Regions from separate parts of the Lactococcus sp. LG1074 genome, predicted to be linked through region 2. Evidence: predicted binding sites of a transcription regulator. Region 2 holds the regulator's gene; each other region holds the start of a gene.
What was found. The regulator Rex, encoded in region 2, represses fermentation and respiration genes when NADH is low (regulators of the CRP and FNR family bind a similar motif). The targets are predictions, from matches to a motif close to TTGTGAANTANTTCACAA.
Positions count from the first base shown of each region.

Region 1: J0J36_RS04205 (alanine dehydrogenase) is a predicted target of Rex. The motif match lies at 920-937, and genes of this name have one in related genera.
Region 3: J0J36_RS08300 (class II fructose-bisphosphate aldolase) is a predicted target of Rex. The motif match lies at 1,031-1,048, and genes of this name have one in related genera.

Region 1 covers NZ_CP071293.1:833,693-835,972, forward strand. The annotation lists gene J0J36_RS04200 (hypothetical protein) at 1-441, opposite strand, end outside; gene J0J36_RS04205 (alanine dehydrogenase) at 1,049-2,143, shown strand; gene J0J36_RS04210 (PhoH family protein) at 2,263-2,280, shown strand, end outside.
Region 2 covers NZ_CP071293.1:1,115,050-1,117,329, forward strand. The annotation lists gene J0J36_RS05525 (LysR family transcriptional regulator) at 1-475, shown strand, start outside; gene J0J36_RS05530 (redox-sensing transcriptional repressor Rex) at 628-1,281, shown strand; gene radC (DNA repair protein RadC) at 1,337-2,020, opposite strand; gene glmS (glutamine--fructose-6-phosphate transaminase (isomerizing)) at 2,120-2,280, opposite strand, start outside.
Region 3 covers NZ_CP071293.1:1,658,979-1,661,258, reverse strand. The annotation lists gene thrS (threonine--tRNA ligase) at 1-938, shown strand, start outside; gene J0J36_RS08300 (class II fructose-bisphosphate aldolase) at 1,095-1,991, shown strand.

The DNA.
Region 1 (2,280 bases), 280 kb from region 2:
TTGGTGGTACCATTTGGAAGTTGCCTTGAAATACTCATATCCCCCACCAAAAGGAATCTCTTCACCATTTTTTTGTGCTTCCTCTAACTTTTTAATTCTTTGTTCATTATAAAGGTTATCTAAACGCCAGAATTCATTGTAATTATTTACTTCTAATGCTTGAAGTTTTGCCTTATCTAATTTTAACTCATCATTGAGTTCTCTTAAGAGTTCTTCAGCGTTTTCTGGAGGATCTCCAGATTCAATAAAACTTTTGAGTTCCCTGATACTTTTTTCGCTGGCTTTGATATTTTCCTGTGTTGTATCTTCCAATCCTAAACCATTAGGGGGATGAGTTCCTACAGTTTTAAAAGCAACAAACTGAAAGATTAAGCCGATGAACAGTAAGGAAATCAGGACTTTATTTTTATTACTGCTTACAAATTTTTTTAGTATAAACATATTTTTTCCTCATGAAAAGAACGAAGGGAAACATATGCTATTTTCCCTCTCACCATTTTTTCATTTGCTTAGTAAGTATGATAAATGTAGTCTTGATAGTAACGCGTTCTGTTTCTGTTAAGATAGAGAGGTGTTACTCTGACTCTATAGCCATTTCTGACCCTTAATTCACGGTAATGTGTCTGTAGAAGACTTCCTCTGACATTGTATACTTTTTGTCGAACAACAGTTCCTACCCAGACTCGAGGTGCAGGCCTTTGAATGTCATTCGCTTGTACTAAAGCCGGACCTGACGTGGGTGCAAGAGCTGTGAGAGCAGTAATAAGCAGTTTTTTTAGTTTTTTGTTTGACATGTAATTTACTCCTTTTTCTATAAATATTGATGTTATATTGAGTGTTTCCTTTCAATGCCTAACATCTTTTTTGCCTTACACTATATAAGACGTAAATACATCTTACTTTTCACTAAAAATATACCTTGTAGAATATAAAACAAAAATATCTTATTATTCTAAAAAGACAGTGTTATTTTCCCTTTTCGTAAGTTAAGCGCTTTATTGATGATATATTTACTCTATAAATTTGAGTTGCATTGAAGGAGAAAAGAATGAAAATTGGTGTAGTAAAAGACTTGAAACAAGGGGAAGCACGAGTAGGAATGACGCCGGAAAATGTAAAAATTTTGGTAGAGGTCTGGCATACGCTATATGTCGAAAATAATGCAGGTTTTGGTGCTGGTTTTCCAAATGAGCAGTATATCGCAGCGGGAGCCAAGATAGTGGAACGTGAAGAAACATGGGAAGCAGAAATGATGGTTCGCGTAAAAGAGCCCTTAGAGGAAGAATATCAATACCTTAAAGAGGGACAAATAATCTGGGGATTTTTACATTTACCTGCAAATAAAGCTTGTGTTGAAAAAATGATAGAAATGAAGGTGACTGCTTTTTCGGCTGAAAATATCGCTACGGAGGGAACTTTTCCATTACTCAAACCCTTGAGTGCAATTGCGGGACGACGTGCCGTTAATATTGGACAATATTATCTGGAAAAACAACATGGGGGACAAGGAATTCTACTTCCAGGCATTCCCGAAAGTGGTATCGAGGCAGGACATATCGTTATATTTGGTGGTGGTACTGCAGCAGATATTGCTTTGAGTATTGGTTGTTCCGTCCTTATTTTAGAGCTGAGTGATACACGTATTCAAGAGCTGGAAACGCGTTATGCGGGTAAAAAGCTGCAGATCGTCAAGTCAACAACCGAAGCACTTGAAGAGCACATAAAAAAAGCAGACGTTTTTATTTCAACAATTCTGATTCCTGGGGCTAAACCACCAAAGCTTGTGAAAGAGTATATGGTCAAATCAATGAAACCAGGTGCTGTGATTGTTGATATCGCTATTGATCAAGGAGGGACGGTTGAAACTATTGATCACGCAACGAATCATGCAGAACCGGTATTTACAAGACACAATGTCATTCATTATGCAGTGCCAAATATGCCAGGGGCAACACCTCGGACTTCAACTCTGGTAATGTCTAAAGGGAATATAGAATACTTGAAGCAGATTGCCGACAATGGTTTAGAAGAAGCACTTAATCTTAGTGAATCGCTTCGCTCTGGTATGAGTGTCTATAAAGGAACAATAGTGTCGCATGCGTTGGCTGATTCGATTGGGCTTCCTTATACAAAAATTAAGTAAAGATTATTGGGGCTTCCCAATGATCTTTTTGCTTGCATGAAAGGTATGGAAGCGTATAAACCTTGAAATATGATATAATGAGACAAAGATTATAAATAAAAGAACAGGAAGGTATTTGTTTGGCTAGACATTCCGTA
Region 2 (2,280 bases):
TGATTTTAGCCTTATAGGCAGCATTGCTCCCCTGATGCACCCCAACCTTTTTGTGAAATTACTTTACCAACGCGAATTTTATATCTTTGTCTCTAAAGATAACCCACTTGCCTCACGTCAAGAAATTTCATTTAAAGAAGCCTTGGATTATCCTTTTATCCTGCTTGATGAAAGTTTTGTGCATATGGAAGCTTTCCAAAATTTGAATGAAAAATACAAGAAAAAAGCAAAAGTTCTTTTTAATTTTTCGGATATCCATACTATTGGCCAACTGGTCAACTCAAATGTTGGCATAACCTTGATGACCGATTTTCTTCCCTTTGCCGATATGGATAGTCTTATAAAGATACCACTAATACCTGAAGATAAGCAAATTTTTCATGTTCAATATGCTTATTTAAGAAGTACACTTCTCAATGCGGACTTGAAAGAATTGATTCGCTTACTGGATGAGCTAAATGAAAAAATAAATTGAAGAGAAAAGAGATTTTTTCTCTTTTTTCTTTGTTAAATTTTCTCCGTTTTTTTCACAAACTTTCGCCAACCGCATAATTCCGGAAAGAATTGTTTGACAAGCCCCACTCAAAAAAGGTAAAATATTCACAAAGACTATGTAAAGGAGATAACATGGCTGGCTCCCAAGTTAATAAACAACTACCCAAGGCAACGGCAAAACGTTTGCCTCAATATTATCGCTTGTTCAAACTTTTAGTTGATGAACAAGTAACACGCACAAACTCACAACTTATTTCGGAAAAAATTGGTGTGGATGCAGCGACGATTCGTCGCGATTTTTCACTCTTTGGTGAGCTGGGACGTCGAGGCTATGGTTATGAAACACGCGCTTTACGTGATTTCTTTGGAGAATTACTCGGACAAGATCAAGAAACGCATATCGCACTCGTAGGAGTCGGTAACCTTGGACGCGCCCTTATTAATTATGAATTCCAAAACCGCAATAAAATGCGCGTTACCCAAGCTTATGATGTTCCAGAAAATCCACTCGTTGGTACAACAACTTCTACAGGTGTGCCTATCTACGACATCGCTGACTTCTCTAAAAATATTAAAGATTCAAAAATCAAAACAGCAATTATTTCTGTCAATAAAGAGAACGCTCAAGAAGTCGCAGATATCCTAGTTAAATCAGGTATCAAAGGTATTCTTAACTTTTCACCCTTGCGCTTGCAAGTTCCTGAAGATGTTGTCGTTCAGTCAATTGACTTAACGAAAGAACTTCAAACCCTCTTATTCTTTATGTCAAATAAAGACATCAAATAAGTTGAGAGCTTAAAAATAAAAAAGTACATAGGAAGGTTGACTTCCTATGTACTTTTTATTCGCCCAATAAACCTTCTTCTCTAAAGCTCAAATAAGAAGCCTGGCCTGTAATGATATGATCTAAAAGTTGTATACCTAAAGCATCGCATGCTTGCTTAATCTTCTGTGTGAACAGCTTGTCTTGTTGACTTGGTTGGGTAATCCCGGAGGGATGATTATGTGCAATGATGATCCCTACAGCTAAATTTCTTACCGCATGATGTAAAATTTCCCGGGGATTGGCAATGGAATGGTTCACAGCACCAATAAAAATCGTTTTTTTCTGAATAATGCGATGCTGTGCGTCTAGGTAGATTGCGACTAAATTTTCCTGTTCAAAATCAGACATCTCATCTGCTAAACTCAACCCAAATTGGCGAGATCCTATTACTTGTCCGTATCTTTTTCTTTGGGTCGTATGGATTCGTTTACCCAGTTCAATCATCGCCCGAATTTCCAAGGCTTTGATAGGCCCAATACCGGAGATTGCTTTCAACTCTGTTAGAGAAGCCCGACGAAACTCTTCTAAACTGCTAAAGGTTGTCAAAACCCGTGCAGCAAGTTCCATAACATTTTCTTTTTTACTGCCTGTTCGGAGTAAAATGGCTAAAAGTTCTTGTTCACTCAGCTTTTCTGGTCCAAAAATGTTCAATCTTTCTCGGGGTCTCATCGGATATTGTTCTTCTTTAATGTGATACACGACTTTCTCCTTAATCATTTATACGAAAAAAGAGTGTAGGTATCACTTTTTTAGAAAATAAAAAAGTGGATTTTTATAACCCACTTTTTTATTTCGTTTTTATTCCACTGTTACAGCTTTGGCGAGGTTACGTGGTTTATCAACATCCAACCCTCGTTGGACAGTTGCGTAGTATGCAATAAGCTGTGTGGGTACCACCATTGATATCGCTGAAAGATAAGGATGAACGTTATTGATAACGATATCATCATCTTCACGCG
Region 3 (2,280 bases), 540 kb from region 2:
ACTGCCCATCGCACATTGCTATCTATAAACACCACGTACACAGCTACCGCGAATTACCTATCCGTATCGCTGAGTTCGGTACAATGCACCGTTATGAAAAATCAGGCGCACTTTCAGGTCTTCAACGTGTACGTGTGATGCAACTAAATGATGGTCACACATTTGTGACACCTGATCAAATCCAAGAAGAATTTGGAAAAATTCTTGAATTGATTATGGAAATGTACCGTGATTTTGGTATCGACGATTACAGCTTCCGTTTGTCATATCGTGACCCGGAAGACACAGAAAAATATTTCCCAGACGATGCAATGTGGGAAAAATCACAACGTATGCTTAAAGCAACCATGGATGATATGAATCTTGACTACGTTGAAGCTGAAGGCGAAGCAGCCTTCTATGGACCAAAATTGGACATCCAAGTTAAGACAGCTTTAGGTAATGAAGAAACACTTTCAACTATCCAGCTGGACTTCCTTAACCCTGAAAACTTTGACATCACATATGTTGGTGCAGATGGTGAAAAACACCGTCCAGTTATGATTCACCGCGGTGTAATTTCAACTTTGGAACGCTTTACAGCTTACTTGATTGAACTTTATAAAGGTGCGTTCCCAACTTGGTTGGCACCTACTCAAGCAATCATCATTCCTGTAAACAACGAAATTCATGCCGATTACGCATGGGAAATCAAAAAACGTCTCCAAGAAAAAGGATTGCGTATCGTTGTTGATGAATCAAATGAAAAAATGGGTTATAAAATCCGTCAAGCCCAAACACGTAAAGTTCCTTATCAAATCGTTGTGGGTGATCAAGAAATGGCAGATGGCACTGTAAACATTCGCCGTTATGGTTCAACAGATACTGAAGTTATTAGCTTGGATCAATTTATCGAAAATATTCAAGAAGACGTAGCTAACTACAGCCGTACTAAATAATAAAAAGAGAGGGAACTCTCTTTTTATTTGTCATTACCATATGTTTTATTTTCTAAAAAAACCAGAATACAAGCGCATTCACGACTTATAACTAGAAAAATAGTTCACAAAATGCTATACTAAGACAGTAATAGAAAATATTCGGAGGAATTTGAAATGGCAATCGTTTCAGCAGAAAAATTCGTACAAGCCGCTCGTGACAATGGTTACGCTATCGGTGGTTTCAACACAAACAACCTTGAATGGACTCAAGCTATCTTGCGCGCAGCAGAAGCTAAAAAGACTCCAGTACTTATCCAAACTTCAATGGGTGCTGCTAAATACATGGGTGGTTACAAAATGTGTAAACTCCTCATTGAAACTCTTGTAGAATCAATGGGAATCACTGTACCAGTAGCTATTCACCTTGACCACGGTCACTTTGATGACGCTTTGGAATGTATCGAAGTTGGTTACTCTTCATTGATGTTTGACGGTTCACACCTTCCAATCGAAGAAAACCTTAAACTTGCTGAAGAAGTTATCACAAAAGCTCACGCTAAAGGTATCTCAGTTGAGTGTGAAGTTGGTTCTATCGGTGGTGAAGAAGACGGTATCGTCGGTGAAGGCGAACTTGCTCCTATCGAAGATGCAGTAGCAATGGCTAAACTTGGTGTTGACTTCCTTGCGGCTGGTATCGGTAACATCCACGGTCCTTACCCAGAAAACTGGAAAGGTCTCCACATCGATCACTTGACTAAATTGAACGAAGCACTCGTTGAAGCTATGGGCAAAAATGTTCCTATCGTATTGCACGGTGGTTCAGGTATCCCTGACGATCAAATCCGCGAAGCAATCGCTAATGGTGTAGCTAAAATCAACGTAAACACAGAATGCCAACTTGCATTTGCAAAAGCAACTCGTGAATTCGTCGTTGAATTTAACGCTAACGAAGCTGAATACATGAAGAAAAAACTCTTCGACCCACGTAAATTCTTGAAACCTGGTTTCGACGCAATCACTGCATCAGTTGAAGAACGTATCGACGTTTTCGGTTCAGCAAACAAGGCGTAAGCCTTGTTCTGCGAAGCAATCTCTGATTGTGAGCAAACAAATATAGTTTTTGATTTGCGAAGCAATCTTTGATTGTGAGCAAACCAAGATTAATCAGTTTTTTGAAATATGATTAAAAGAACGCTTGTCGCTTTTGGCAAGCTTTTTTTGTGTGAACTTAGGAGTAGGAAGTAAGTGAAGTCAGATTGAGTCAAAAATTTGAAAGAAAATGTTAAACTTAAAGAAGAGCAAAGAACATACGATTTGCAGGATAAATCTGATACTTAGATCGATGAAGCTCAGACAATAA